Regions from separate parts of the Rhizobium sp. P43 genome, predicted to be linked through region 4. Evidence: riboswitches for the same ligand, from Rfam matches in the RefSeq annotation. Region 4 holds a riboswitch; each other region holds the start of a gene.
What was found. Region 4 has a riboswitch for cobalamin ahead of AC1PUL_RS13115 (aromatic ring-hydroxylating oxygenase subunit alpha). Riboswitches for the same ligand answer to the same signal wherever they lie in the genome.
Positions count from the first base shown of each region.

Region 1 (7,266 bases), 1.3 Mb from region 4:
GCGGTGTCGGCGAACTCGGGCTCGCCTCGGACCTCAGCCATATCGTCACCGTCACGGATGTCTTCCTGGAACGCATGTTCAAGCGCATGGGCTGCCCAGGGATCCGGATCGGAGAACCTCGCCGCATCGGCGTTGTCCAGGCGGTCGCGGTATCCTGGGAGGTCTCCGAAGACCTGCTCGATAGGATGAAGGCGATTGCGGCGATCGACGGCAGCGTCTTGGAAGAGCCGATGACGCTGATGGCAGCGCAGGCCGCGTAATCCACATCGCATGGCGGATGACAGCGCATGCATCCGCCATGTCATCCGTCATTTTCATTTCACCGGCACTCGGCTATCCTGGGTTTACAAGGGCTTTATTCTGCCTTGCAAGCGACCACTGGGATCCGGATGTGCCGAGCAGAATAACAATTTCGATCGCTGTATTGCTCACGCTCGCTAGCGTCATCCCGGGCGGGGCGGAAGCCTCGGCGCTCTGCGAACGGCTGCGGGATCGGCTTGTGCTGGTCGAACAGGGCTCGCCATCGCCCGAGATCAACAGTTATGCCAGCGCGATTGCCCAGCAGAACCTTGAACTGCGCAAGGCACGCCAGGACCAGCGTCGGCTCCGCTGCCTGACTTCGTCGATTGTCCAGATACGTCCGGATGGCGGCAACGACTGCAGCGATCTTGCAACCGCGATCTCCCGCATGGAGGCCAATCGCGACATCCTGACCGCAAGGCTCGCGGATCTGCGCGCGAGCCGGGTTGCCGACACCCGTGCGGCCCTGGTCACGGCGCTTGAGGAAAATGGCTGCGGCCCGGATCAGGCCGCCTATCCAGAAGAGGCAGAGCGCATCCCCTATCTCGACAGCGTGGCAGAACCCTACCGTCCGGACAGGGCAGCGGAAGCCGCCTATTCAGCCACACCGCCGTCCATCGGAATGCTGCCAAGCGGCAATGTGCGCACGCTTTGTGTGCGCACCTGCGACGGCGGTTTCTTCCCGATCTCGTCTCAGACCTCGGCGATGAACTTTGCCCGCGACGCGGCGCAATGCCAGCAGATGTGTCCAGGGACGCAGACCGAGCTCTTCTTCCATGCTCCGGAACTGAGCGAGACAGTGGATATGGTTTCGGCGGTCACCGGCCGCCCCTATCGCGATCTGCCCAACGCCTTTCTCTATCGCAACCGTCGCAGCGATGCAGAACCCTCCTGTGGCTGCAACCTGCAGCAATACTATCAGCGCATGACGCCGAGATCTGCCGTTCCTGAGTACCAATCCTCGATCATGGAAGTCTCCCCCAAGACAAAACCGACAGAGCCGACCACCCAGCCGGTGATCGAGCGCGAGCTCGACGAGGCAAACCTGAATGTTAGGCAGGTGGGGCCCGCCTTCCTGCCGTCGGACAAGGGGACGATCGACCTCAGGAACCCCGCAGCCCCGGGACCCCAGCCGCTGCAGGAGTGACGGGCTCCTCCGGCTTTTCGCCCCAGCGGTCTTCGAAGACGAGATCGTCGAGCGACAGGCGCTGGCGCCAGCCCTTCAACGCAAGTTCCGGCACGGCATAGAGTTCATCCACATAGCCGAGGCAGAGATAGCCGATGATCTGCACCCGATCCGGTATTCCGAGGATCGCCCTCACCTCCGCCTCGTGGAATATGCTGACCCAGCCGAGGCCCACCCCTTCGGCCCGGGCGGCCAGCCAGAGGTTCTGGATCGCACAAACGGTTGAGAAAGCATCCATTCGCATATCATGGGTCCGCCCGAGCACGACCGGCCCCGCACGATCCGGATCGCAGGTGACGCAGATATTGAGCGGCGCCTTGCGGATGCCTTCCAGTTTCAGCGCGCGATAGGCGCTGCGACGCTCCTCAGGAAACATCGCCTCAGCCTCCTCATTCGCCCGGCTGAACGCCTGCCAGACCGCCTCGCGGGTCTCGGAATTGCGGATCAGCAGGAAACTCCAGGGCTGCATGAAGCCGACGGATGGCGCCGCATGGGCGGCTTGCAGCAGCCGGCGCACGAGATCGTCCGGCAGTGGATCGGGAAGGAACTGGTCGCGCACGTCACGGCGCGTATGGATGGCCCGGTAGACGGCGTCCCTGTCAGGCTCGGCAAAGGGCGCTGTCCGGACGAGAAACTCGTTCGGTCTGTCGTGCATCGTAATCCCCACAATGCGCAACCGCCCGCCGTCCACGCGGGTTCGGTCTATCTCGCCAGGCCGGTCTTCTGACTGGGCTTCATCCGCGACGCGCACCTTCCCGGATTGCTCCAGTGGCTGGGTTTCCCCTCACACGTCACGTCCGCCTCACAGCGTTGGGCACGTGCCGGATTTTCACCGGCTTCCCGATTCTCCCGCCTTCCGGCAGGCACCTGACACAGGTGTTCTACTTGACGGAGGTTGCGGAGGACAGACCAAAAGCGACAGCGTCACTCAGGCCGTGGGAAATAGCGCACGAAGGCGAAGGCCGTTCCGTCCGGCGCCCAGTTCGGCACGTTGATCGAGCCCTGCCCGCCGAAGAACTCGAGAAGCGTCTCGACATTGCCGCCATCGGCATCCATCAGCCGAAGCCTGACCTGCTTGTCACGCGGATGGCCTGTCACGTCAGCGTCGTAGGAGAGGAACAGCACCTTCTTCCCATCCGGCGACGGGTGCGGGAACCAGTCGCCGTAGCCGTCCGAAGTCAGCTGCTGCGGGTCGCTCCCATCCGTGCGCATCCGCCAGATCTGCATGGTGCCGCTGCGGCTTGAGTTGAAATAGATCCACTGACCGTCAGGCGAGTAATCGGGACCGTCATTGTGACCTTCGCCATGCGTCAGACGTCGCTCGGACCCGCCTTTCGTGGAGATCGTGTAAATGTCGAAGACACCGCCGCGATCACCACAATAGGCAAGTTCCTTTCCGTCCGGCGACCAGCCATGCCAATAGGACGGCATATTGTCGGTCACCTGGCGCGGCTCGTCGTCACCATCGCCCAGCAGATAAATGCAGGATTTGCCGTAGAGCGTATGGTCCGAAAAGGCGATCGAGGCACCGTCAGGCGAAATGCCATGGTCGTTGTTCAGTCTAACGGCAAAACCGGTGTCGATCAGTTCCGGCTCTGGGTCCTCCTCATCGAGCGGCAGGGCATAGAGAAGCCCATCGCCGTTGATGATCAGAAACTCGCCGTCCCGCGACCAGTTCGGCGCCTCGACGAGATCTTCCGTCTGCCAGACGACCTCGCATTCGCGGGTGTTGATGTCAAAGATTTCGACGGAACTGCGCATGATGCTTCCTCTCGGCCGTCCCGGATCGCTCAGCGATCGCGGAACCGGTTCGTGATCGGATAGCGACGATCGCGTCCGAAATTCTTCTTGGTGATCTTCACGCCCGGTGCCGACTGGCGGCGCTTGTATTCGGCGAGATAAAGCAGGTGCTCGACCCGGTGTACGGTCGCAATGTCATGGCCCCGAGCGACGATCTCGTCGACACCCATTTCCTTCTCGACCAGGCATTCAAGAATGTCGTCGAGAACCGGATAGGCCGGCAGCGAATCCTGGTCGGTCTGGTTCGGTCGAAGCTCCGCAGAGGGGGCCTTCGACAGGATGTTGGCCGGGATCACCTCGCCCGAGGGGCCAAGCGCACCCGGCGGAACATTGGCGTTGCGCCAGGCCGACAGCGCATAGACCTGCATCTTGTAGAGGTCCTTGATCGGATTGAAGCCACCGTTCATGTCACCATAGAGCGTCGCGTAGCCGACCGACATCTCCGACTTGTTGCCGGTGGTCACCACCATCGAGCCGAACTTGTTGGAGATCGCCATCAGGATCGTGCCGCGCGTACGGCTCTGCAGGTTCTCCTCGGTGATGCCGCTCTCGGTGCCCTCGAACATGTCCGACAGCGACGAGAGGAAGCCCTCGACCGGTTCCTGGATCGGCACGATGTCGTAGTGGCAGCCGAGCGCCTTGGCGCAGGCCTCGGCATCGGCAAAGCTTTCCTGCGAGGTGTAGCGGTAGGGCAGCATGATCGTGCGAACGCGCTCCTCGCCCAGCGCATCCACCGCGATCGCCGCACAGATAGCCGAATCGATACCGCCCGAGAGACCGAGCACGACGCTCTTGAAACCGTTCTTGTTGACGTAATCGCGGAAACCGAGCACGCAGGCGCGGTAATCGGCCTCTTCCTTTTCCGGGATGCGCGACATCGGCCCTTCGTCACAGCGCCAGCCATCGGCCGCGCGTCGCCAGGTCGTGACCGACAGCGTCTCCTCGAACTGGCTCATCTGGAAGGCCAGCGACTTGTCACCATTGAAGGCGAAGCTCGCGCCGTCGAAGACCAGTTCGTCCTGACCGCCGAGCTGATTGGCGAAGACCAGCGGCAGTCCGGTTTCGATCACCTGGCGCAGCGCCACCTGATGGCGGACATCCACCTTACCGCGATAATAGGGCGAGCCATTCGGCACGAGCAGGATCTCGGCCCCCGTCTCGGCCAGCGTCTCGCAAACGCCGAGATCGTTCCAGATTTCCTCGCAGATCGGCACGCCGATGCGAACACCCCGAAAGTTCACCGGTCCCGGCATCTCGCCCTCGACGAAGACGCGCTTCTCATCGAACTCGCCGTAATTCGGCAGATCGATCTTGTCGCGGAAGGCAAGGATCTTGCCGCCGTCGAGGATCGCAACGGAATTGTGCCGGCCCTTCTCGCCCTGCCGCGGAAAGCCGACGATCACCCCCGGACCGCCATCGGCAGTATCGGCGGCAAGCGCCTCGACAGCCTGCAGACAGGCTTTGAGGAAGGCGGGCTTCAGCACCAGATCTTCCGGCGGATAGCCGGAAATGAAGAGCTCCGTCAGGAGCAGGAGATCGGCCCCCTGCCCGGCAGCCTCGGCACGCGCAGCACGCGCCTTGGCGAGATTGCCGGTGACGTCACCCACCGTCGGATTGAACTGTGCCACCGCTATGCGCAGGACGTCGGAGATCTTCTTTGCTTCGCTCATGACACCGATTTAGCCGCTCGCCCGCCCTATCGCAACGTCGCTTCGCGGGCGCCCCCTTTATATGGTGCTCCGGCGCTAACCAAACCACCGGAATTTCTGGGAACAAAGGTTCTTCGCTTTCGGTTCATGTAGCATTCATGACACTTATGTGACACCTATGCGAACCTTTCATGACACCCTCCCATGACCTGGAGTTCGACGTGGTCCAGACCAGCCCGAAAACGCGAGTCGCGAACATCTTTACCGCCTTCGGTGCGGTGCGTGAGCGTGAGCTCGGCGGGTCCTGGATCGTCCAGCTCGTTGTCCAGTCTATCAACACGGCGCTGATTGCTGCGGCGATCGTTCTGCTGAGCGAGGTCCTGGCGCGTGGCAGCATGATCGATGTCGTGGAATACATGACCTCGACGAGCCGTCCCGGCCCTGTGGCCGTCGGTATCGTCTTTCTCATTCTGGCCTTTGCCGATGCGATCATCGGCAAATCCTATCAGTCGACACTGCTTGTCGGCCCCCTGTTGCTGCTGCCGGCATTCTTCTCGGGGCAGAAGCAACTCTTCCTGTCGGATCCGCTTTTCCCGAGCGACCTGCTCTTCGGTCGTCAGATCATGCAGCTCATGCCGGCCATGGTTGCGGCCGAGCCCTTCAAGGCAATCGGGCTTGCCGTCGGCAGCCTTGTCTTTGTGGTAGCGTTTGTCGCCCTGATCTGGAAAAGCCGCAAGGTATTCCCGCGCCTGAACCTGCCTGCCCGCGGTATTCGTCTGGCCGTCGCATTTCCGCTTCTCGCCGGCTTCGTCTCTCTGATGGATCCGATGGCGTTTTCCGCGTTCCGCGATCGCCTCAACATCGTGCCCATGATGTGGGACCAGAAAGAAAACTACCGGCACAACGGCTTCCTGCTCGCCTTCGCCTTCAACGTGCCGATGGCCAATGTCGCGGCCCCGGCCGGCTACAGCAATGTCGCTATCACAGACATTCAGACGGACAGGCTCCCCGCGTCCTTCTTCTCCGGCCGTCAGGCCGACGTCATTGTCGTGATGAGTGAATCCCTGTGGGATCCCACCCGCATGAACAGCGTAGGCTTCTCCGCAGATCCCATGCCGACCATTCGTGCGAGCCAATCCGGGCAGGTCTTTTCACCGGAGTTTGGTGGCATGACCGCCAATGTCGAATTCGAAGCCTTGACCGGCTTCTCCAACGCCTTCCTGCCCTATGGCAGCATCCCCTATCAGCAGTATATCCGTCGTCCGGTCCCGTCGCTTGCCACCTTTTTCGAATCGAAGGGTTATGTGACCAAGGCATTCCACCCGTTCCAGGGTTGGTTCTGGAACCGCAACAACGTCTATCAATCGCTCGGCTTCCAGGAATTCCACTCGGAAGAAAACATGCCGGCAATGGACAAGCGCGGCATCTTCGCCTCCGACGAATCCCTGACGCGCTACATCATCCAGCAAGCGGAAGACACCGAGAAACCATTCTTCTTCTTCGCCGTTACGCTTCAGGGCCACGGTCCCTATGAGCGAAACCGCTATGCGAAGAACACCATCGAGATCGACGCACCAACCCTGTCGGCCGCCAGCGAAAGTGCGCTTGCCACATACACACAGGGCGTGAAGGAAGCCGACCAGAGCCTGAAGGCGTTGATGGACTGGGCCAAGAAGCGTCGCCGCGAAACGATCATCGTCCTCTTCGGGGACCACCTGCCGCCGCTGAACGAGGTCTATACCGAGAGCGGCTACATGGCGAATGTGGTGGCCACCCGCAAGGCTTCGGTCGAAACGATGAAGCGCGAACACGAGACACCGCTGGTCGTCTGGTCATCGAAGCGTGGCGTCCAGAAGGACATCGGTTCGGTCAGCCCCTCGCAGCTTCCCCATTACATCGTTCGCATGGCGGGCTATCGTCACCCATACTATACGGGCATGCTGGGCCGCGTATCAGAGCGCTACGCAGTCATCGACCGTCATCTGTTGATTGGCCGCAACAACAAGTCACAGGCCGACTGGGCCCTGTCCGGTCGCATCGACCCCCTCATCCGGGACTATCGACTGTTGCAGCATGATGTGATGTTCGGCGAAGGTTATGGCCTCGAACGCTTCTTCCCTGAACAGGCTGATCGACTTCAGCCGAGCAGTTGAACGGGCCTTTGCTCGATCACATTTCTTCGGAATTACCGGTTCGGGCTCAGATGCTATTGCAGTGCTTCAGCATTTCCGCCATAGACTTTTTTTGTTCGAGGAAATGGAGTGCTTGACAGCATTTCTGTCGCTCTGCTCCGCCCATCCCATGTGGTGGGCCGCTCCGGTAAAAATTTAG
Region 1 is NZ_CM161539.1:1,280,844-1,288,109, reverse strand. It holds gene AC1PUL_RS06375 (acyl-homoserine-lactone synthase) at 1-260, shown strand, start outside; gene AC1PUL_RS06370 (DUF2865 domain-containing protein) at 392-1,447, shown strand; gene bluB (5,6-dimethylbenzimidazole synthase) at 1,404-2,141, opposite strand; cobalamin riboswitch at 2,183-2,372, opposite strand; gene AC1PUL_RS06360 (TolB family protein) at 2,411-3,247, opposite strand; gene AC1PUL_RS06355 (NAD+ synthase) at 3,277-4,956, opposite strand; gene AC1PUL_RS06350 (LTA synthase family protein) at 5,127-7,088, shown strand.
Region 1: another riboswitch for cobalamin. It lies ahead of bluB (5,6-dimethylbenzimidazole synthase); the one in region 4 lies ahead of AC1PUL_RS13115 (aromatic ring-hydroxylating oxygenase subunit alpha).

Region 2 (7,266 bases), 880 kb from region 4:
GGCGAGGAGGGGGCGGACCACGCCGTCTCCTACTACCGTGTCATCGATACGGCCGCCCAGAACCTCGCCTGGCTGGAGATGGAGCCATACACCGGTCGTACCCACCAGCTGCGCGTTCATGCGCTGCATATCGGTCACCCGATCATCGGTGATCCCAAATATTTCATCGACGACCACAACTGGGATTTCCCCGGCGGTATCCAGAAGCGGCTGCATCTGCATGCCCGGCATATCGACCTGCCACATCCGAATGGCGGACGCCTCAAGGTAACGGCGCCGCTGTCGCCGCACATGGTGCAGAGCTGGAACCTGCTGGGTTTCGACCAGGCGGATGGGGACAGGGACGCCGAATGAAGCTTGTTCTCTTCGATTGCGACGGCACGCTGGTCGACAGCGCCGGCCTGATCCATGAAGTCATGCGCCACACCTTCATTGCTTTCGGCAAGCCGGAACCGGCACTTGAGACGACCAAGTCGATCATCGGCCTGACGCTCGACATCGCGATCGCCCGCATGGATGGCAAGCCGCATGCCGACGACGAGGCAGTCGCCATGGCCGCGCACTACAAGGCGATCTTTGCCGATGTCCGCCGCGACTCCGGTTTCGGCGAAACCATGTTCGATGGCATCCGCGATGTCCTGGACGCCCTGATCGCCCGCGACGACATCTGGCTCGGCGCCGTCACCGGCAAGTCGCGCCGCGGTCTGGAGATGATCCTTGAAGGCCATGGGCTGAAGCCCCATTTCCTCTTCTGCCGCACGGCCGACGAGTGCCCGTCCAAACCGCATCCGGCCATGGTGACCGAATGCTGTGACGAGGCCGGCATCGCCCCGCGCGAGACCATCGTCATCGGCGATGCCATCTACGACATGCAGATGGCCAAGGCCGCCGGTGCAACCGCAATCGGCGTGTCCTGGGGCTATGCCAAGGCGGACGACCTCTGGAAGGCCGGTGCCGATGCCGTGGTCGAACGCCCCGCCGACCTTCTGGCCTATATCCACTAGGAGCCTTTGATGCGCGACGAACTCAGCCAGGACATCTTCGGGACCTTTATCCCGGAGCCCAGTCATGAGGACCCGGTGCGCCGGGCGCAGATCCAGATGAAGCGACCGCTGCCGAAGCGCTTCTACGAGAGCGTCGGGATCGAGGCGCGCGAGGATGGCTTCTCGATCACGCTCGACGGCAAGCCGGTCAAGACCCCTGCCAAGAACCTGCTGACGCTGCCGACCCGCGAGGCAGCCGAACTCGTCGTGGCCGAATGGGCCGGGCAGGGCGAACACATCGACCCGGCAACCATGCCGGTCACCAAGCTCGCCAATACGGCGATCGACGCGGTGACCAATAGCCTGGACGAGGTCTTTGCCGAGATCGTGCGTTTTGCCGGCACGGATCTGCTCTGCTACCGCGCCGACGGCCCGAAGGAACTGATCGACCGCCAGTCGGCCCGCTGGGATCCCGTCTTGTCATGGGCTGCCACGGCGCATGGCACCCGCTTCTTCCTCGTTGAGGGCGTGATGCATCAGGAGCAGCCACAGGAAGCGGTCGCTGCCTATGCCCGCGCCCTTGAGCGTTATCGCGATCCGTTCCGGATTTCCTGCCTGAACGTGGTGACCACGCTCACCGGCTCGGCGGTGCTGACACTCGCATTTGCCGAAGGCGCCTTCGATCTCGATGAGGTCTGGACGCTTGCCCATCTCGATGAGGACTGGACGATCGAGCATTGGGGATCCGATGCCGAGGCCGAAGCGCGCCGAGAGGCCAGGTACGGTGAATATGCCTCGGCCGCAGCGCTGTTCCACGCGATCCAGTCGCAAAGTTAACCATCCACTAACCATACATGGCGAATTGTCGGACAGGTCGAGAATCACCTGTCCGGGGTCGTCATGTTTGCGCAGAGCCTTCGCATCGCCTTTGCCTTGAGCCTGACCATGCTGCTGGGCTCCTGTACGCTTTTCCAGGGACGCAGCATCGATCGACCTCTGGTCTATTTCGTCCGCAACGTCACGGTGATGGCCGATGCGCGGGTTCCCCTTGAACTGCTGGAGAGCGTGGACCGTCGTGTTTCCTCCGCCATCGCTGCGACCCGGGCTCCGCAGGGCGCCGAGCGTGTTGTTCTGCTCGTGAAGATCGATCGTCTCGGCTTTGGCGAGGGCGCCCGTCGCCGTCTCGCCCAGGCTGACTTCACCGTGACGGCCGTTTCGGTCGAAACCGGCGAGCCGGTGGCCAAGGGAAGTTTCCGGGTCAACAGCCCGACCGACGACCCGCGCTGGGCCCGCCACGCCCTTGCGGAAGAGATTGCCGCCCGCATTCGCTTCGCCTTCTCCTTGACCACGCCGCGCATCCGCAAGTCGCTGTCGCCCCGGACCGTGTCGACACGGCTTGCTTCAGATCCGCCGCCGGTGACCGCGCCGGCTTCTTCGGCTCCTGATGCGCGCGCCGCCACCACCCCGTCAGTGCCTCAGCCACAAAAGCCTGTTGTCGTTGCCGTGCCGCCCACGCCCGCACCGCCGCCGCAGGAAATGGCAGCTCCTCCGGTTGCGGAAACGCCGACCGTCAGCCCCGCTGCACCGCCACAGCCTGCCCGTCGAGCCGCCGATGTCGGCAAGGGTACACCGGTCGAACAGGGAGCCGTCGGCACCATTCGCCTTCGACCAGACTGTGACCCCGCCGTGACGCCGACCTGCCCGGCGACCCCTTGAGCCATGCCCGGGCGCAATGACGCATGCGTGCGCCGCAGCCGTGATTGACTTGGGCCCGACCTCGGCCTAATCCTCGTGATGGATGGTTTCCGGACGGCAGAGATGTTGTCCGGAGAGCAAAAGGGAATGCGAAGGCGTGGACCCCAACCGGGCACGCGGAACGCAGCCGACCCCGCGACTGTATTGCAGCGAGGGTTCTCCATCCGCTCTGCCGTTTCAGGTGGTGACGGGTCGCAGGGTGCGACCGGCCGATCGAAAACGGCAAAGCGGAAAAGCCACTGGGGTGGCAACACGATCAGCCGGGGCAGGACGCCTCTTTCTCTACGAATCGTCCGCTCTTTCGTGTTGTCGCAAACCCTGGGAAGGCGAGGAGAACCCGACGGTCCTTTCGAAGACCACGACCTGCGAGCCAGGAGACCTGCCATCCACGGGCATGGTGCCCACACTGGGGAGGTTTCCCCGTTGCCAGCACGGAGGTTGTCGTGGCGACGTCTTGCATCCGCGGGTCCTTGTCGACCCGACGGTGCCGGTCCGTTTTTTGGAGCCGGGCATCGTTTGATCTTTCGTGCATGCTGAAGGCATGCGCCACAGACCGTCTGCGCGCGGTCGAAGGTCATGGCAACCCATGACCGCATCCCATTCCCGATCCATCCTGGTTCTCGGTGGCGCCCGCTCGGGCAAGTCACGCTTTGCCGAGGGATTGGCCCGCGATACCGGCTTTGACAGGTTTTACCTCGCCACTGGCCGCGCCTGGGACGAAGAAATGCGTGCCCGCATCGAGACCCACAAGGCCGACCGCGCAGATGATGGCTGGACGACCCATGAGGAGCCCGTCGATCTCGTCGGCGCGCTGAAGGCGCTGGACCAGCCCGGTCGCGTCATCCTCGTCGATTGCCTGACGCTCTGGGTCACCAATCTGATGATGGAGGAGGGCAGTGATGTCGACGCGGACGGCGCGGCACTGGCGGCCAGTCTCGGGGAACTCCAGGCCACCGTCATCTTCGTCTCCAACGAGGTCGGCCTCGGCATCGTGCCCGAAAACAAGATGGCCCGCGCCTTCCGCGACCATGCCGGCCGTCTCCACCAAGCCATCGCCGCTCAAGCGGCAGACGTCTATTTCGTTGCGGCCGGATTGCCGCTGAAAATGAAGGGTTGAACCATGTTGCAGCAGAAGATCCCCGCCACCGTCATCACCGGCTTTCTCGGCGCGGGCAAGACCACCATCATCCGCAACATGCTGATGAATGCCGGCGGCAAGAAGATCGCGCTCATTATCAACGAGTTCGGTGATCTCGGCGTCGATGGCGATGTACTGAAGGGCTGCGGCGCCGAGAATTGCACCGAGGACGACATCATCGAGCTCACCAATGGCTGCATCTGCTGCACGGTGGCCGACGACTTCGTGCCGACCATGCAGAAGCTGCTCGACCGCGACGTGAAGCCCGACCATATCGTCATCGAGACCTCGGGTCTGGCGCTGCCACAGCCGCTGGTCGCCGCCTTCAACTGGCCTGACATCCGCACCCGCGTCACGGTCGATGGCGTTGTCACCGTGGTCGACAGCGCGGCTGTTGCCGCCGGTCGTTTCGCCGATGATCATGACGCGGTCGCTGCCCAGCGCGCCGAGGACGACAATCTCGACCACGAAAGCCCGATCGAGGAGCTGTTCGAGGACCAGCTGACCTGCGCCGACCTCATCGTGCTCAATAAGACCGACCTGCTCGACGCTGCCGGCATCGCCGCGGTGCGTGCAGAAGTCACAGGCCGCACCAGCCGCAAGCCTTCGATGATCGAGGCGAAGAATGGCGAAGTGCCTTCACTCGTGCTGCTCGGGATCGGCGCCAGCACCGAAGACGACATCGAAAACCGCAAGTCACATCACGAGCTGGAGCACGAGGCACTCCATGCCTCGGGCGAAGACCACGACCATCATCATGACCACGACGAGTTCGAAAGCTTCGTCCTGAAGCTCGGCGCGATCAAGGACCCGGCGGAGTTCGTCGACCGCCTGAAGCCGGTCATCGAGAAGCACGACATCCTGCGCCTGAAGGGCTTCATCGACGTGCCCGGGAAGCCGATGCGCCTCGTCATCCAGGCCGTCGGCACCCGCATCGACACCTATTTCGACCGTCCCTGGACATCAGCCGAGAAGCGCGAGACGCGGCTTGTGGTGATCGGCCTGCATGAATGGGATTTCGGCGCCGTGGTCGAGGACGTGCAGGCGGCGGCGGGTTGAGAAACGGTTTAGCGATGGCATGCGTTGCTACCCCCCTCTGGCCTGCCGGCCATCTCCCCCTCAAGGGGGGAGATCGGATCGGCGCGCGCTTGGCGGTTCCCGGACAAACTGACATCCGGCGGCCAGGGTTTTTGCTCACGTCATCGACTTTTCGTGGCCCGACATCCAGGGCTGTTGCAGCTAAAGGCTTTCCGGAGGTGCGCGACATCTCCGGCTTCCGATCTCCCCCCTTGAGGGGGAGATGCCCGCCCTTCGACGGGCTCAGGGCGCAGAGGGGGGTATCCCAACCTCTGACCACCAGCCGGTCAAAGAATATTCGTCGGGAGCCGTCATGCATCTCCTCCTAGCCCAGAAGGGATCGATCAGCGACGGCGACGAGGCGATCGATCTTGGCCAGACGCCGGGGGACGTGCTGTTTCTCTCGGCGGCGGACACGGAGCTGGCGGCAATTGCCGCAGCCGTTGAAGCGAGGGGCGGAGAAGCGCTGCCCTGGCGGCTCGCCAGCCTGATGACCCTGAAGCACCCGATGTCGGTCGATACCTATATCGAGCGCACGGCACGCCATGCGCGGCTGATCGTGGTCAGGGCGCTGGGTGGGGCGAGCTACTTCCACTATGCGCTGGAGGCGCTGCATGCTTGCGCCCGTCGCAGCGGCGGAGCAATCGTCGTGCTGCCCGGTGACGACAAGCCGGACGAGGGGCTTGCACCCTTCCAGGCCTGCGGGGATGACGATCGCCAGGCTCTCTGGACCTATTTGACCGAAGGTGGGGCGGGGAATGCATCCGCTTTCGTCGCCTATGCCGAGGCCTTGCTCAGTGGCGCCGACCGGCCGGAGCCTGCACGTCCGCTGTTGAAGGCCGGTATTTGGTGGCCGAGCAGGGGCGTAATCGGGGTTGAGGAATGGGAGAGGCTGGCGTTCCCTTCTCCCCGTTCACGGGGAGAAGGTGCCCAAAGGGCGGATGAGGGGCAAATCTCAGCGCAAGCCCAGCCCCTCACCCTGACCCTCTCCCCGCAGGCGGGGAGAGGGAATGTAACCCCTCTCTGCTTTTACCGTGCCCTCGTCCAGAGTGGCGAAACGGCACCCGTCGAGGCCATGGTGGAAGCCTTGAAGGCCGAGGGCCTCACTCCTCTGCCGGTCTTCGTCTCCAGCCTCAAGGATCAGGTCTCCGTCGACACGCTGCGCGCCATCTTCACCCGCTTCCCGCCGGCGGTGGTCATCAACACGACAGGCTTTGCCGTCTCGACGCCGGGCGCCGAAAAGCCTTCGACCGTGCTCGACGAGATGGGTGCTGTCGTCCTGCAGGCGATCTTCTCATCCTCGCCGCGCGCCACCTGGGAGGGCTCGAGCCAGGGCCTCAGCGCCCGCGATCTGGCAATGAGTGTCGCCCTGCCGGAAGTCGATGGCCGCCTACTGACGCGCGCCGTTTCCTTTAAATCGAAGGCGCGGTTCGACGAGCGGGTCGAGGCCAATCTCGTCAGCCACGAGCCGGATGCCGGCCGCATGCGCTTCGTCGCGGAACTTGCCGCCAACTGGGCGAAGCTCCGCGCAACCCAGCCTGCGGAGCGCCGCGTGGCGTTGATCATGGCCAATTACCCGAACCGCGACGGGCGTCTCGGCAACGGGGTCGGACTGGACACGCCAGCCGGTACCGTCGAGGTCATGCACGCCATGCGCGACGCGGGCTATGACATTGCCGATCTGCCCGCTGACGGCGACGCGCTGATGCAAGCGCTGATGGCCGGTCCGACGAATGCGGCCAATGCCGGACGGGTCATTCGCGAACGTATTTCCGTTAGCGATTACATAAAGTTCTTCGAGGATCTTCCCAAAGAGGTTCAGGAGCGCGCGGCTGCACGCTGGGGTGCTCCGGAAGCCGATCCCTTCCATGTCGACGGCGCCTTCGCGCTGCCGCTGATGCGCTTCGGCAAGCTGATGATCGGCATCCAGCCCGCCCGTGGCTACAATATCGATCCCAAGGAAACCTACCATTCCCCCGATCTCGTGCCGCCGCATGGCTATCTTGCCTTCTACGCTTTCCTGAGGCGGGAATTCGGCGCTCAGGCCGTCATCCATATGGGCAAACACGGCAATCTCGAATGGCTGCCGGGCAAGGCCCTGGCCCTGTCGGAGACCTGTTTCCCCGAGGCGGTCTTTGGACCGCTCCCGCATCTCTATCCCTTCATCGTCAACGACCCCGGCGAGGGCACGCAGGCCAAACGCCGCAGCTCCGCCGTCATCATCGACCACCTGACGCCTCCGCTGACGCGGGCCGAAAGCTATGGGCCGCTCAAGGATCTCGAAGCGCTGGTCGACGAGTATTACGAAGCCTC
Region 2 is NZ_CM161539.1:1,726,048-1,733,313, reverse strand. It holds gene AC1PUL_RS08605 (RluA family pseudouridine synthase) at 1-354, shown strand, start outside; gene AC1PUL_RS08600 (HAD-IA family hydrolase) at 351-1,004, shown strand; gene AC1PUL_RS08595 (ATP12 family chaperone protein) at 1,014-1,820, shown strand; gene AC1PUL_RS08590 (hypothetical protein) at 1,884-2,699, shown strand; cobalamin riboswitch at 2,766-3,139, shown strand; gene cobU (bifunctional adenosylcobinamide kinase/adenosylcobinamide-phosphate guanylyltransferase) at 3,325-3,855, shown strand; gene cobW (cobalamin biosynthesis protein CobW) at 3,859-4,935, shown strand; gene cobN (cobaltochelatase subunit CobN) at 5,267-7,266, shown strand, end outside.
Region 2: another riboswitch for cobalamin. It lies ahead of cobU (bifunctional adenosylcobinamide kinase/adenosylcobinamide-phosphate guanylyltransferase); the one in region 4 lies ahead of AC1PUL_RS13115 (aromatic ring-hydroxylating oxygenase subunit alpha).

Region 3 (7,266 bases), 890 kb from region 4:
CATCGTAGTCGGCACCGAGGTTTTCGAGCGGCAGCAGCCAGCCCTGCTTGGACCAGATCGGAACTTCATAGGTGCCGATCGTCATGATGTCGTACTGGCCGCCCTTTGTCGCGATGTCGGTCGTGACGCGCTCGCGCAACACGTTCTCTTCGAGCGTGACCCACTCGACCTGGATGTCGGGGTTCTTGGCGGTGAATTCCGAGGTCAGACCCTGCATCCGGATCATGTCGCCATTGTTGACGGTTGCGATCGTCAGGGTTTCGGCCGAGGCCATGCCGGCAAGCGCCAGCGCTGAGCAGGCGCCCAGCAAAATCGTCTTCAAGTTCATGTCTTCCTCCCAGAAGAGTAATGAGCATTCGCTTTGCTCATGGGCAATTACTCACTTCAAGGGCGAAAAATGTCAATCCAGATTCCTTGCTGCGGTGCCGCAAGGATGACCTAAATCCATGAAATCCAATTGAAAAATTTAGTCTATCTCAGCTGGAGAGGAGATAGCGTGCCGCCTCTTCATCGGTAATCAGGCTGTTGATATGCCCGCCGCGCACCGCCGCGAGAATCGCCGGATGCTTGCGTCGACCCCGTGCCAGACCGACAACGGTCGAGGTTTCCCGCGAGGGGATTTCCAGGCTGGCAACCCGCTCATTGACAGGATGCTTGAGCAGTGTGCCGTCTTCTCCGAAAATCCAGCCACAGATTTCGCCGACGGCCCCGGCGCCCAGAAGATCCTGCATCTCGTCGGGTTTCAGAAAGCCGTCGACCAGAAGCGGCGCCTTCATGTTCATTTCGCCGACGCCGACGAAGGTGACGTCCGATTGCCGGCCGAGCGCAATGGTGGGCGCCACGAGCGGTTGCTTGTGCAGAAGCTGTTTTTCATCGGCTGAGGACACGATAACCGGGAGCGGCATCGGGAAATGGGGTGCCTTGATCGCATCGGCCATCGAGAAGATGACGTTGAAATAGGCGGCCGATCCATCTGGACTGATGTTCCCGGTCAAAGAGACAATCTTGTGCTGCGGACATTCCATGGGCGAGAGCTGATCGATCATCGCGCGCAGCGTGCGGCCAGTGCCCATCGCGATGACGAGCGGATCGGTCTGTTTCAGCCAGCGCTCAAGCTGCGCTGCGCCGGCTTCCGCAACGCCCACGGTTGCGGATTCAGACCCGGGATCGGTGGGAACTATCTCCACCTCCTTCAGTCCGAACTTGCGTTTGAGGGCGTCGGCAAGTTCAAGGCAGGCTGCGATCGGATGATCGAGCCGCACCTTGATGAGCTTTTCCGCGACAGAGAGCGAAACCAGGCGCTGCGCGCTCTGGCGCGATATCCCCATGGCGGCGGCGATCTCGTCCTGCGTCCGGCCGGCGACATAATAGAGCCATCCGGCCCGAGCCGCATCATCCAGTCTTGTGTGACCCTCACCACGTCGTGCCATGCAGTCTCCTCCCAGTCCAAGACACTGCTGCCAATTTTGCCGATCCGTGTCAAATCCGGCCTCTGCTTCCAAAGGTCCGCGGGAACGTCCGGACGGGTGACCGGTTGAGCCTTTGAGGCACTTCAACCTCAGGGTCATGATGATGATACGCCGGATCTCAATGGTCGCTGTGGAGAGGGAAACGCTTGGCTCAGTAGATGTCGCCAGGCTAGCCGCAGCCGAGATCCATGGGCGAAGGATTTCGCCCGATCCCTGGACGTAGACCATGGACGAGTACAACAAGCGCTGATCGAGCCCGCGAGGTCTGACACATTGCCATTGTCATGGTGTCGAAGTGAAACCGTGACGGTACTCTCCCCAAGGACGGGACAAAATCACACTAGACAAATGTAACGATATTACATAACAAAACGACAAGACTTGACTGACGGGGCTCGCTGGCCTTAATCAAACAGATGACGGTTCCCCAGCGGATGACTCCGAGGGGATTAATAGGGAACACGGTGCGGACGACCCAACAGGGACCAAGACCGTGGCTGCCCCCGCAACTGTAGGCGGATTGCTGTCATCCTTTCGGCGCGTCAGCGCCGGGCCACTGCGCTTTGTCGTGGGAAGGTGGATGCAGCAGATATCCGTAAGCCAGGAGACCTGCCGTCAAGTGGGAAAAAACGTAGCGGACGGGGTGTGCCGATGGATACGAACTGGCTTTGCGGCCGCGCGTCTTTGCGCGTGCAACATATTGTCATTTTGCCTCCGGAGATCTCCTGCGGAGGGCTTGGGTGGCAGAATCAAAACGACATCATGTAACGGTATGCACCGACTGCCGGCGGCGTGGCGAAACATGCCGGCCAGGCCTTGATCTGCTGCATCGTCTGACGGACAGCCTTCACCGGCTCGGAGCCGATACCGGCTCCGATTTCATGGTCGCGGGAACCGTCTGCATGGCCGGCTGCGATCGCCCGTGCACGATTGCCTTTCAGGCGTCTGGCAAGGTCACCTATCTCTTTGGCGATGTTCAGCCCGACACCGACCTTGAGGCCCTGGTCGATTTCGCGGACCTCTATCTGCGTATGCCGGATGGCATGACGCGTGAGGCCGAGCGACCTGCAGGCCTGCGTGGCAAGACCCTTGCCCGCATCCCGGCTGCGATCCTTGTGTCGGAAATGAGCCCGGAGGCCGTCCAATGAGTTGCGATACGCTCGGCTGCTCCGTTACCGTATCCGGTCTCGCCTGGGGACCGAAGCTCGGCCACTATCTCGTTCGCGATGTAAGCTTCAGCATCGCCGCCGGCGACCGGCTCGCGATTGTCGGACCAAACGGTGCGGGCAAAACCTCTCTGCTTCGCTGCCTCTATCGCGGCGTGACACCCCTTCAGGGAAAAGTGGAAATCGACGGGGCGGATCTTCGCGGCCTCTCGCCCCGCCAGCTCGCCCGCAAGATTGGCGTTGTCCTGCAGGAAATGCCCGCTGATTTCCCGTTCACCGCCCGAGACGTCGTGATGATGGGGCGGGTGCCGTGGCGCCAGGGTCTGACCGGCTGGGCGGAACGGGATCATGAGGCCGTCATCCATGCGCTCGAACATCTCGATGTCGTGGGGCTTGCCCATCGCCAGTTCTCCACCCTGTCGGGCGGGGAAAAGCAGCGAGTGCTCGTCGCCAGAGCCCTGGCACAGGACCCGCAGATCATCATCCTCGATGAGCCGACGAACCATCTCGATATTCGCCACCAGCTGGAGATCCTCGATCTCTTGGCGGGGCTCCAGCTGACCATCATCACCACGCTGCACGATATCAATCTTGCCGCCTCTTTCGCCTCGCATGTCGCCATCATGCATCACGGCCGGATGACGGCATTCGGCAGTCCGGAGGCAATCCTAACCGAGGATGCCGTATCGCAGACCTTCGGCGTCAGTGCCCGCATGTATTCGGTCTCGAGCTCATCCAGTCATGCCGGCCATTTCACCTTTTCCAGAACGCTCAGCTAAAACTGAAAGGCATAAACCGTGTTCAAGATTTCTCTCGTCGCTTCCTCCGTCACTTTGCTGGCAGGACTGGTTGCTGCAACGTCCGCAGCCGCTTTCCCCGTCACCGTGAAAAGCTGCAACCGCGATGTCACCTTTGACGCCGCACCGGCGCGTGCAATTTCTAACGACGTCAATCTGACCGAGATGATGCTGGCGCTGAAGCTTCAGGACCGAATGGTTGGCTATACCGGTGTTTCCGGCTGGAAGACCCTGGACGAGAGCTTGCGGGAAGGTGTTCGGGAACTGCCGGAGCTTTCGCCCAAATATCCGAGTAAGGAAGTCCTGCTGAACGCCGACGCCGATTTCTTCTTCGCCGGCTGGAACTACGGCATGAAGGTCGGCGGCGAGGTGACGCCCGAGACGCTCGCCCCCTTCGGCATCAAGGTCTATGAGCTGACCGAATCCTGCATCCACATCATGGCCAAGAACAAGCCGACGATGGACGACATGTTTGTCGATCTCCTGAATCTCGGCAAGATCTTCGGCGTCGAGGATCGTGCCGAGGCGCTGGTGGCTGGCTACCGCAAGCAGCTCGCCGACATCACCACACGGATCGGCGCCGTCGAAAAGCCTGTGCGCGTTTTCGTCTATGATTCTGGTACCGAAAAACCCTTCACCTCGGGCCGCTTTGGCATCCCGACGGCGATGATCGAGGCCGCTGGCGGCGTCAACATCATGGAAGACGTGGAAAAGAGCTGGACCGAAGTCTCCTGGGAGCCGGTCATCGAGCGCAATCCGGAAGTCGTCGTGATCGTCAACTACGGTGAAGTGACCGCGGAGCAGAAGATCGCCTTCATGAAAGAAAACCCGGCCTTCAAGAACCTCGACGCAGTCAAGCAGGATCGCTTCGTGGTCCTGGAATATGTCGAGGCCACGCCCGGTCCGCGCAATGTCCAGGCCATCGATCGCCTCGCGAAGGCCTTCCATCCTCGCAATATGTGACACTTCTGGCGGGGCCGTGGACGCGGCCCCGCCCGGCAAGGAATAGGCAAGGCAGCAGTAATGCAGGGTCGATTGTTTCTCTGGACGGGTCTGGCTATGGTGCTGCTCGTCCTGTGCGTAACCGCAGGCGTGTCCTTAGGCTCGGCCGCCATTCCGGTCGAAACCGTCTGGGCGATCATCGTCAACAAGCTCGCACCGGGCACCTTCGAGCCGACCTGGTCGCCGGGACGCGAAAGCATCGTTTGGGATGTCCGCTTTCCGCGTGTCCTGCTGGCGGCGCTGGTCGGCGCAGGATTGGCCGTCGTTGGTACGGTGCTGCAGGCCGTGACCCGCAATCCTCTGGCTGACCCGCATCTGCTCGGCGTGTCCTCCGGCGGTGCGCTTGGAGCCGTGATCGCGCTGCTTCACACGGGCCTCGTCTTCGGCCTCCTGACTGTGCCGCTGTTTGCCTTTGGCGGTGCGCTGCTCGCAACCGGTGCCGTCCTCATGGTCACCCGCTTCTCGGGCGCTGCCGCAGATCGGCTGGTGCTTTCCGGGGTTGCGATTGCATTCGTGGCAACCGCGCTGGCCAATCTTGCCATCTTCTTCGCCGATCCGCGTGCCGCTCACACGGTGGTATTCTGGATGCTGGGCGGTCTCGGCCTCGCGCAATGGGATCACATCCCGTACCCGGCCGTGACGCTCGCCCTGGGTCTCGCTTTCGTGATGCTGCGGGCGCGAGAGATCAATGCTTTGGCCATGGGCGACGAAACGGCCGCCACGCTCGGCGTCGTCGTGCCCAGATTTCGCGCCGAACTCTTCCTTGTGACGGCCCTCCTGACGGGGGTCATGGTCGCCTTCTCCGGCGCAATCGGCTTTGTTGGACTGCTCGTGCCGCATTTTGTCCGCCTGATCGTGGGGAGTGACAATGTCAGGGTCATTCCCTGGTCGGCATTCCTCGGGGCCATCGTGCTGATCCTCGCCGACATCGTCTCCCGCACCATCATGGCACCGGAAGACGTTCCGATCGGTGTGGTCACCGGACTGGTCGGCGGCGTCGCATTCATTCTCCTCCTGCGCCGCCGGTAATTCTCATTCCTCTATTGCTCCTCTTTCGTTTTTGCCTAGATTGAAGAAAAACGAAAAAAGGGGAGGGGCCGATATGATTTTCTCGGCAAGGCAGGCAGAGATCATGGCTCTGGCCAAGGAGCATGGCCGCGTCCTGGTGGATGAGCTCGCGGCGCGCTTCGCGGTCACGCCGCAGACAATACGCAAGGATTTGAACGACCTGTGCGATTCCCGCGCCCTCAACCGCATCCACGGTGGCGCTGTCTATCCCAGCGGAAATGAAAACGTCAAATACGAAGCGCGCCGCTCCATGGCGGCCACCGAGAAACAGGCGATCGGTCGCGCCGCAGCCAGCCTGATCCCGGACAATTCCTCGCTTTTCATCAATATCGGCACCACGACGGAAGCCGTCGGCGACGCGTTGATCGACCACAAGGAATTGATGGTCATTACTAATAACATCAATGTTGCCAATCGTTTGCGTATCTTTCCCTCGATCGAAGTCGTCATTGCCGGCGGCGTGGTGCGCGGCTCGGACGGTGGTATCGTAGGTGAGGCCGCGGTCGATTTCATTCGCCAGTTCAAGGTGGATTTCGCCGTCATCGGCGTCTCGGCGATTGATCAGGATGGGGCACTTCTCGATTTCGATTTTCGCGAAGTGAAAGTGGCCCAGGCCATCATCGCCAATGCGCGTCATGTCATCCTGGTCTCTGATGCCTCGAAATTCGAGCGCACCGCACCCGTCCGCATCGGCCATATCTCGCAGGTTCAGACCTTTATCACTGACCACTGTCCCTCGGCCAGCGTGCGCCAGATCTGCGCCGAACGCGATGTGCGCATCATTGAAACAGCGCCTGAAACCCCCGACGCAGTTGCGGAATAACTTTCGTTTGACATTCGTTTAAATTTCGAAAAATATATTCACGCTTTCGCAATGGCAGCAAATGCTGCAGGTGCGAACATACGGAGGAACGATGTCGGGGCAGCCAATCTACGATCTCTTTGTGATCGGCGGCGGTATAAACGGATGCGGGATCGCGCGCGATGCGGCCGGTCGTGGTTACTCCGTCGCCCTGGCTGAAATGAACGACTTCGCCTCCGGCACGTCTTCCGGCGCCACCAAGCTGATCCATGGCGGCCTGCGCTATCTCGAACATTACGAATTCCGTCTGGTGCGCGAAGCGCTGATGGAGCGCGAAGTGCTCTGGGCCATGGCGCCGCATGTCATCTGGCCGCTGCGTTTCGTCCTTCCCTTCCAGAAGGGTGGCATCCGACCGGCCTGGCTCATCCGCCTCGGCCTCTTCCTCTACGACAACCTCGGCGGTCGCAAACTGCTGCCGGCGACGAAGACGCTTGATCTGCGCCGTGATCCTGCCGGCAAGCCCTTGAAGCCGGTCTTCTCCAAGGCTTTCGAATATTCCGACGGCTGGGTCGATGATGCCCGCATGGTGGTTCTGAACGCCCGCGATGCACAGATCCGCGGCGCGACGATCCTGAGCCGCAACCGCGTCGTCTCGGCCCATCGTGAAGACGGCCACTGGGTCGTGACGACGAAATCGCAGCGCGACGGCTCGACCGTGACCCATCGTGCCCGCATGCTGGTCAATGCCGCCGGCCCCTGGGTCGATCAGGTGCTGGCCGGAGCCTTCGGTCGCAACAACGTGCATAATGTCCGCCTCGTACAGGGCAGCCACATTATCGTGCGCAAGAAGTTCACCGATCCGCGTGCCTATTTCTTCCAGAATCCGGACAACCGCATCATCTTCGCTATCCCCTACGAGGGCGAGTTCACCCTTATCGGCACGACGGATCGCGACTACACCG
Region 3 is NZ_CM161539.1:3,496,581-3,503,846, reverse strand. It holds gene AC1PUL_RS17565 (ABC transporter substrate-binding protein) at 1-328, opposite strand, end outside; gene AC1PUL_RS17560 (sugar-binding transcriptional regulator) at 477-1,430, opposite strand; cobalamin riboswitch at 1,873-2,100, shown strand; gene AC1PUL_RS17555 (DUF1636 domain-containing protein) at 2,210-2,617, shown strand; gene AC1PUL_RS17550 (ABC transporter ATP-binding protein) at 2,614-3,414, shown strand; gene AC1PUL_RS17545 (ABC transporter substrate-binding protein) at 3,442-4,395, shown strand; gene AC1PUL_RS17540 (FecCD family ABC transporter permease) at 4,456-5,463, shown strand; gene AC1PUL_RS17535 (DeoR/GlpR family DNA-binding transcription regulator) at 5,537-6,325, shown strand; gene glpD (glycerol-3-phosphate dehydrogenase) at 6,417-7,266, shown strand, end outside.
Region 3: another riboswitch for cobalamin. It lies ahead of AC1PUL_RS17555 (DUF1636 domain-containing protein); the one in region 4 lies ahead of AC1PUL_RS13115 (aromatic ring-hydroxylating oxygenase subunit alpha).

Region 4 (7,266 bases):
TCGCCGGACGGCTTGCCACGAGTTCGTCGCGCTTCAGCTGACCCACGCCATGCTCGGCCGAAATCGAGCCCGTATGTTTGTGCACGACCGCATGCACGACGGCGTTGACCTCGCGCCAGCGGGCGATGAACGCCGCCTTGTCGGCACCGACGGGCTGGCTGATGTTGTAGTGGATATTGCCGTCGCCGAGATGGCCGAAGGCGCAGATGCGGGCATCCGGGATCAGCGCATGCACGGCAGCATCCGCCTCCTCAAGGAAGGCCGGGATGCGCGAGACGGGCACAGAGACGTCATGTTTGATCGACCCGCCCTCCGGCTTCTGCGCTTCGGACATGCTCTCGCGCAGGTGCCAGAAGGCATCCTGCTGGGTAAGCGAAGCAGCGATTGCTGCATCCGAAACGAGCCCGGCCTCGAAGGCCTCCGCCAGCAACTCCTGCATCATCGTTTCCGCCGTCTCGGCCGAATCCGAGGTCGAGATGTCGACCAGCGCATACCAGGGATGCACCGAGGCGAGCGGATCGCGGACACCCGGAATGTGCTTCGTCGTGAACTCGATGCCGATCCGCGGCATCAGCTCGAAGCCCGTGAGCGCCGAGCCGCAGCGCTGCGACGCCTTCTCGAACAGCTGAAGGGCGGCCTCCGGCGAGGCAAGGCCGACATAGGCGACCTGCTTTCCGCGCGGACGCGGATACATCTTCAGCACCGCCCCGGTAATCACCCCAAGCGTTCCCTCGGCGCCGATGAACAGGTCGCGCAGGTCGTAGCCGCTATTGTCCTTCTTCAGACGCCGCAACCCGTCCCAGATCTCACCCGTCGGCAGCACCACTTCAAGGCCGAGGCAGAGCTGGCGCATATTGCCATAGGCGAGAACGGCGGTGCCGCCGGCATTGGTGGCAAGATTGCCGCCGATCCGGCAGGAGCCTTCCGACCCGAGCGACAGTGGAAAGAGCCGGTCATGCGCCTCCGCCGCCTTCTGCACATCAGCGAGAATCGCGCCGCCATCGGCAACGATCACGTCGGCCACGGGATCGACTTCCCGGATCTTGTTCATCCGCTCCAGTGAAAGCAGCACGTCCTGGCTTTCCTCACGCGGCACCTGACCGCCGACAAGCCCGGTGCGACCGCTGACCGGCACGATCGCCGTTCCGGTGTCGGACGCAAGCTTGAGGATGGCCGAGACCTCCGCCGTCGAACCCGGCTTCAGCACCAGTGGCGAGGCGCCATGATAGAGGCCACGGTTTTCGGTGAGATAGGGCTTGATGTCCTCGGGCCTGGTCAGGGCGTTGGCTTCGCCGACAATGTCGATGAAGGCGCGCAGACGTTCTGCAAGGCTCATGCTGATGGTCATCCTGTTCATCCCTCCGTGCCGCGCGGCGCTGCCGCCCGCATCAGCCGGTCATTGATGGCTTCACCCAGACCTTCCTCGGGAATGGACTGGACGGCAATGCCGGTTGCACCGCTCGCATCCGCCTTCTTCAGAAAATCGAAGAGATTGCTGGCCGCCTCTCTCAGGTCTCCGCGAGGGCTCAGATTGAACACCGCTTTTGCCGTTGACGCGCCCGATATGTCGCCGGGACCGAAGGCGATCAAGGCTTCGCCCTCTGCCACCGTTGTCGCATGAAGCCGCACCGAGGCGTCAGGTGCATAATGGGAGGCAAGCATGCCCGGCGCCTCGATCGCCGCCGTGCCGGAGGCCTTGGGGCGCACCACACGCTTGCCCGTCACCGCCTCGATCGCCTCGGCATCGATGCCGCCAGGCCGAAGCAGGCGGATTTCACCGCTTTCGACCTTCACGATGGTTGATTCCACACCGACGGGGCAGGGGCCGCCATCGACGATCACGTCGATCTTGCCGCCGAGATCCGCTTCGACATGTTGCGCGGTGGTCGGACTGATACGGCCGGAGGAATTGGCACTCGGGGCCGCCAGCGGCCGCCCGAGACTGCGAATCAGCTCTGCCGTGAAGCCGACGGGCACACGGATACCGACCGTATCGAGACCTGCCGTCGCCAGCGGATGAATGCCCGAATTCTCCTTGAGCGGCAAAACGATGGTCAGCGGTCCGGGCCAGAAGGCTGCCGCCAGCTGCCGTGAGAGCGGATCGAACACGGCATAGTGCTCGGCCATGGCAAGATCCGACATGTGGCAGATCAGCGGGTTGAAACGTGGACGGCCCTTGGTCTCATAGATCGAGGTGATGGCGGCGGGATGCGTCGCATCGGCTGCAAGCCCGTAGACGGTCTCGGTCGGGATGGCCACGGGACGCTGGCGCATCAGCACCTCCGTCGCCGCCGCGATGGCCTCCACCTTGTCCTTCTCAGTAGCGATCGGGATGATCCGCGCCATGTTTTTCAGCCTTCCTGCCATCAATCGCTCGTCCTTATCCTGAGCAGGGCGGGGCGGCAAAGTTCTTTTTTCCACAGCGAAACCGGCAGATTCCACCCTATTTTTTAAAGGGGATGGGCAAACCGTTCGAATTTTAATCACCGGCGTAACCGAAAGAAAGAAATGTTGGCCTATCGTCGCGATTAAGAGACGGAAAGCCTCATTCGGGGAATTGGACAGATGCAGCAAGTGAAGAACCCGGCCGCCAGCATTGCGCTTCGCGTCGCGACCGCCATGCATCAGATGGGCATCGACGGTCTGCCACGCAATTACGAACTGGTCTATGAAGCCTATTCAGGCAGCAATCCGGAACTTGTGCGTGAGTTCATCGCGCTCGGTAAGGTCAAAACCCAGGAAGCGCTCGACGAGCTCGGCCGCAAGTATCTGCCCCATCACCATGAAGACGGTTTGCTGAGCCGCCAGAACGGCCAGGTTCGCGCCGAAATGAGCAATTTCATCTCGCTCCTCAACGAAGAGAAGATTTCGCTGACCGATTACGGCCGCGTCATCGGCCACGCCTCCAAGACCATCCTGACGGAAGCCGATCTCGAGGGCACCCCGCTTGGCCAGTCGATCAAGATGCTGAAGGCCGCGACCGAAAAGCGCGCGCACCAGAACAGCAATGTGGTGCGTGCCGTCGTCGACAAGACGGCCGCCCTTGCCGATCTCCAGCGCGAGGCGGAAGAGGCGGAAGCGGCGAAATTCGTTGACCCGGTGACCCGGCTTGCCTCCCGCCGTGCTTTCAACAAGGCCATCGCCAAGGTCTATGCAAACCCGGAGATGCCCCTCCTGTGTGGTGTCGCGATCGGTGAGATCGACGATTATGCTCGCATCCAGGAACAGATGGGCCCGGCGGTTGCCGAACGCTTCCTGATGCAGGTTGCCAAGGTGCTCGAAGCCGTCTCCGGCGGTGGTGATTTGGCCTGCCGCTTCGATGCCGGCCGCTTCGGCCTGCTTCTCTATACGTCTGATCAGGAAGAAGTCAGCCGCGTCGTCGAACTCGTGCGCGCCAAGCTGAAGGCCACGAATTTCGTTGGCTCGTCGAGCGGCGCCCGTCTCGGCCAGCTCGGCATGTCCTTCGGCATCTGCTTCTCGGAACAGGCCCCGAACGCCTTCGATTTCACCAATTTTGCTGAAAAGGCCCTTGCAACCTCCAAGGCCGCCGGCGGCGATACCGTGACGATCTATGGGGTGAGCGACTACGTCTCGAAGGATTGGCTGCTCTACAAGAAGAAGCCGGTCGGCGGTTTCGGCGCCTGAGCGCCGCAGCCTTCCCCTAGAGTTTGGCGATAATCTTCCTGAGCTCGGCGTCACGCGCGCCGAGCATCAGCACGTTTCGAAGTGCTTCTTTCGGATCGACCGTCTGGAACAGCAAACCATTGTCTCGGATTGACCGGTCGATCGTCATCGACTTCGCTTCCGCTTCCGGCTTGATTGCAACGGCGAAATACATCCGCCCGTAATTCTGCTTGATCTGCTCGAAGAACACCTCTTCGCCGCCAAGCTCCGCAAAGAAGTTGGCGATGTAGAAGGCCCATTTCACATCCGCATATTGGGCGAAATTCGTTCGCGCTGCCGTGACGTGGCAATAGCCCAGATGCGGGCTGTTGTTCAGGGTGCGGTGAAAGATGATCTTGGGAAACTTGATGGAGCGGTGAAAGCCGTTGATCCGCTCATGCGTCGTCTCGGCAGCCCGCTCCAGGCGTTTACCCGTCCGCTCCGCGACCTCTTCATAGGTGAGATAACGGCGCTCATCCGGCAGCCAGTCCTCGCGGCTACGCGAGATCCGACCGGTTCTGAGGAACTCGGTATGGACAGCCTTGGCGGGCGGCGCCGATTTCGTTTCCCCTTTGGGAGCCGCGTAGTATCTCAGTTTCTGCATCTCGACGCTCTGACGGTACCCGGACTGACTGCTTGAGCTTAGCGCAGCATGGTTAATCATGATTTGACGGTATTCTGCGTTGTCGAGGTTTCGCGAGGCTTGCCGCAGCGCAAATCGGAAAAATCCTTGTCGATCGCTCGTTTGCGCCACGCTTTTTGGCGCCTGGTGTTTTGCTCGCGCGCAGATGTCGGAAAAGAATGAGAAATTTGGCGACTTGGCCTGAATCCACACCGTCTGTGGGATGTCGCAAACGATTTCCGCCGTGTCGTTTCGCAGCGCAGCGTGTGGCGCTGGCCTGTGATTAGATGCAGTGAAGCTCGAGGTGCTGCCCTCCTAAGGGGGCGGGAAATCGGGAAGCCGGTCAAAATCCGGCGCTGCCCCCGCAACGGTGGTGGAGTGAAGGACCGACACATTGCCACTGGGGGGAGACCTGGGAAGGCGTCGGTCTGATCCGCAAGGATGCTCCTGAGCCCGGAAACCAGCCTCGGCAGACGGACATTTGAGGTTGCGGAGGGCGACCGGAGATAGCTATGCGCACCGCCTTCTCAAGGCGACGACAGGCTGTGCTCTTTTCTCCCCCGAGTTTTTGAAAACGAGGACGACATGGACCTGCAGGCCACCGTGCTGCGCCAGCTGAAGAACCGCCGCGAAGGCTTCTCGCTCGAACAGCCCTTCTATATCGATCAGGATTACTTCAAGCTCGACATGGAAATGATCTGGTATCGCGACTGGCTGTTCATTGGCCACGACTGCGAGATCCCGCGCGCCGGCAACTATTTCACCGCCCAGATCGGCGATTACCCCGTTGTCGTGGTGCGCGGCAAGGATCAGGTCATCCGCGCCTTCCACAACACCTGTCGCCATCGCGGCCACCGCGTCTGCACCAAGGACAAGGGGGCGGCTGCCAAGCTCGTCTGCCCCTATCACAACTGGACCTATGATCTCGACGGTTCGCTCGTCTTCGCCCGCCAGATGGGCGAGACCTTCGACAAGGCCGAATTCGGCCTGAAGACCGTGCATTGCGAAAGCGTCGGCGGCTATATCTTCGTCTGCCTCGCCAATGAGCCTGCCGATTTCACCCCCGTCCGCGCCTCGATCGAACCGTACCTTGCGCCGCATCGCCTCTGGGAGGCAAAGGTCGCCCACAAGAACACGATCATCGAAAAGGGCAACTGGAAGCTCGTCTGGGAAAACAACCGCGAATGCTACCACTGCGCCAGCAACCATCCCGAACTCTGCCGCACCTATCCGGAAGCCCCGACCGCAACCGGCGTGCAAGGGGCAGGCGACGACCCGTTCATTTCCGAGCACTGGGCCCGCTGCGAGGCCGCCGGTCTACCGTCCGAGTTCAAGATGGACCCGTCTGGCCAGTTCCGCACCGCCCGCATGCCGCTGATACAGGATGCCGAGAGCTACACCATGTCCGGCAAGCGCGCCGTGAAGAAGCCGCTTTCCGCCGACGTGCCGATCAGCCATATCGGCACCATGCTGCTCTTCCACTATCCGACGACCTGGAACCACATCCTCGGCGACCACGCGATCTCCTTCCGCGTCCTGCCGATCTCGGCGGAAGAGACCGCCGTCACCACCACCTGGCTGGTCAACAAGGATGCCGTCGAAGGCGTCGATTACGACTTGGAAGAGCTGACCCATGTCTGGAACATGACCAACGACCAGGACCGCTCGATCGTCGAGGAAAACGCCTTCGGCATCCGCTCGCCGGCCTATGAGCCCGGTCCCTATTCCGTCGATCACGAAGGCGGCGTCATGCAGTTCGTCGAATGGTATTCCAACTTCATGACGGGCCGCCTGCAGGGCGACAAGGCCCGCCTGTCTGCGGTGGCTTGATCATGAACATCGCCGTCACCCAGTATCGTCATGTCGACGAGATGCGCCCCTGGTCAGACCGGGAGCATCTCCTCGAATGCGTCGCCGTCACGCCTGAGGCCGCAGACGTGATGACCTTCACCTTCAAGCCGAACAAGCCGAACCTGTGGTTCCGCTACATGCCGGGCCAGTTCGTCACGCTGGAAATCCCCGTCGGGCCTGAGCCGGTGATGCGCACCTACACGCTTTCCTCCAGCCCCTCCAGGCCCTATACGGTCGCGGTCACGGTCAAGGCGCAGAAGGATTCAATCGGCACCCGCTGGATGTTCGACAATCTGAAGCCCGGCATGGCGCTAAAGGCTTTCGGTCCGCTCGGCGACTTCTCCTATGCCAAGTATCCGGGCAAGAAGTATCTCTTCATCTCCGCCGGCTCCGGCATCACGCCGATGATGTCGATGACCCGCGACATGAGCGACCGGGCCCCCGACAGCGACATCACTTTCCTGAACTGTGCCCGCTCGCCCGACGACATCATTTTCCGCTGGGAGCTTGAGGCCAAGGCCCGCGAGATGCCGCATCTGACGCTGGGCTTCATCGTCGAGCAGGTCTCGCGCGGCCAGCTCTGGTCGGGCTTGAAGGGCCGCATCGACAAGGCGAAGATCGCGCTGCTTGCCCCCGATTTCCTTGAGCGCACCGTCTTTTGCTGCGGCCCGGCGCCCTTCATGGCGACCGTCCGCGAAGCGCTCGAAGGTGCCGGCTTCGACATGAAGCAGTATCACGAGGAAGCCTTCCAGCCGGTCAAGCCGGAGCTGCCTGAAGTCGTTGTGTATGCCGATGGCGAGCAGCCGACCAAGGTCACCTTTGCCATGTCCGGCAAGGACGGTCTCTGCGCGCCCGGCCATACCGTGCTGCAGGCGGCCCGCGCCGCCGGTGTGCGCATCGGGGCTGCCTGTGAATCCGGTCTCTGCGGCACCTGCAAGGTCATGAAGCTCTCGGGCGAGGTCGAGATGGACCACAATGGCGGCATTCTCGATGACGAGATCGACGAGGGCTACATCCTCGCCTGCTGTTCGCGGCCGAAGGGCGACATCGAAATCGAAGCCTAAGCATCGCCTCCGCGATCAATTGCACGTGAGAAGGGGGCGATTCCGGGCCGGATTCGCCCTCTCGTC
Region 4 is NZ_CM161539.1:2,603,304-2,610,569, reverse strand. It holds gene AC1PUL_RS13135 (FAD-binding oxidoreductase) at 1-1,357, opposite strand, end outside; gene AC1PUL_RS13130 (L-threonylcarbamoyladenylate synthase) at 1,354-2,346, opposite strand; gene AC1PUL_RS13125 (GGDEF domain-containing protein) at 2,566-3,645, shown strand; gene AC1PUL_RS13120 (DUF6656 family protein) at 3,662-4,267, opposite strand; cobalamin riboswitch at 4,571-4,768, shown strand; gene AC1PUL_RS13115 (aromatic ring-hydroxylating oxygenase subunit alpha) at 4,871-6,115, shown strand; gene AC1PUL_RS13110 (FAD-binding oxidoreductase) at 6,118-7,200, shown strand.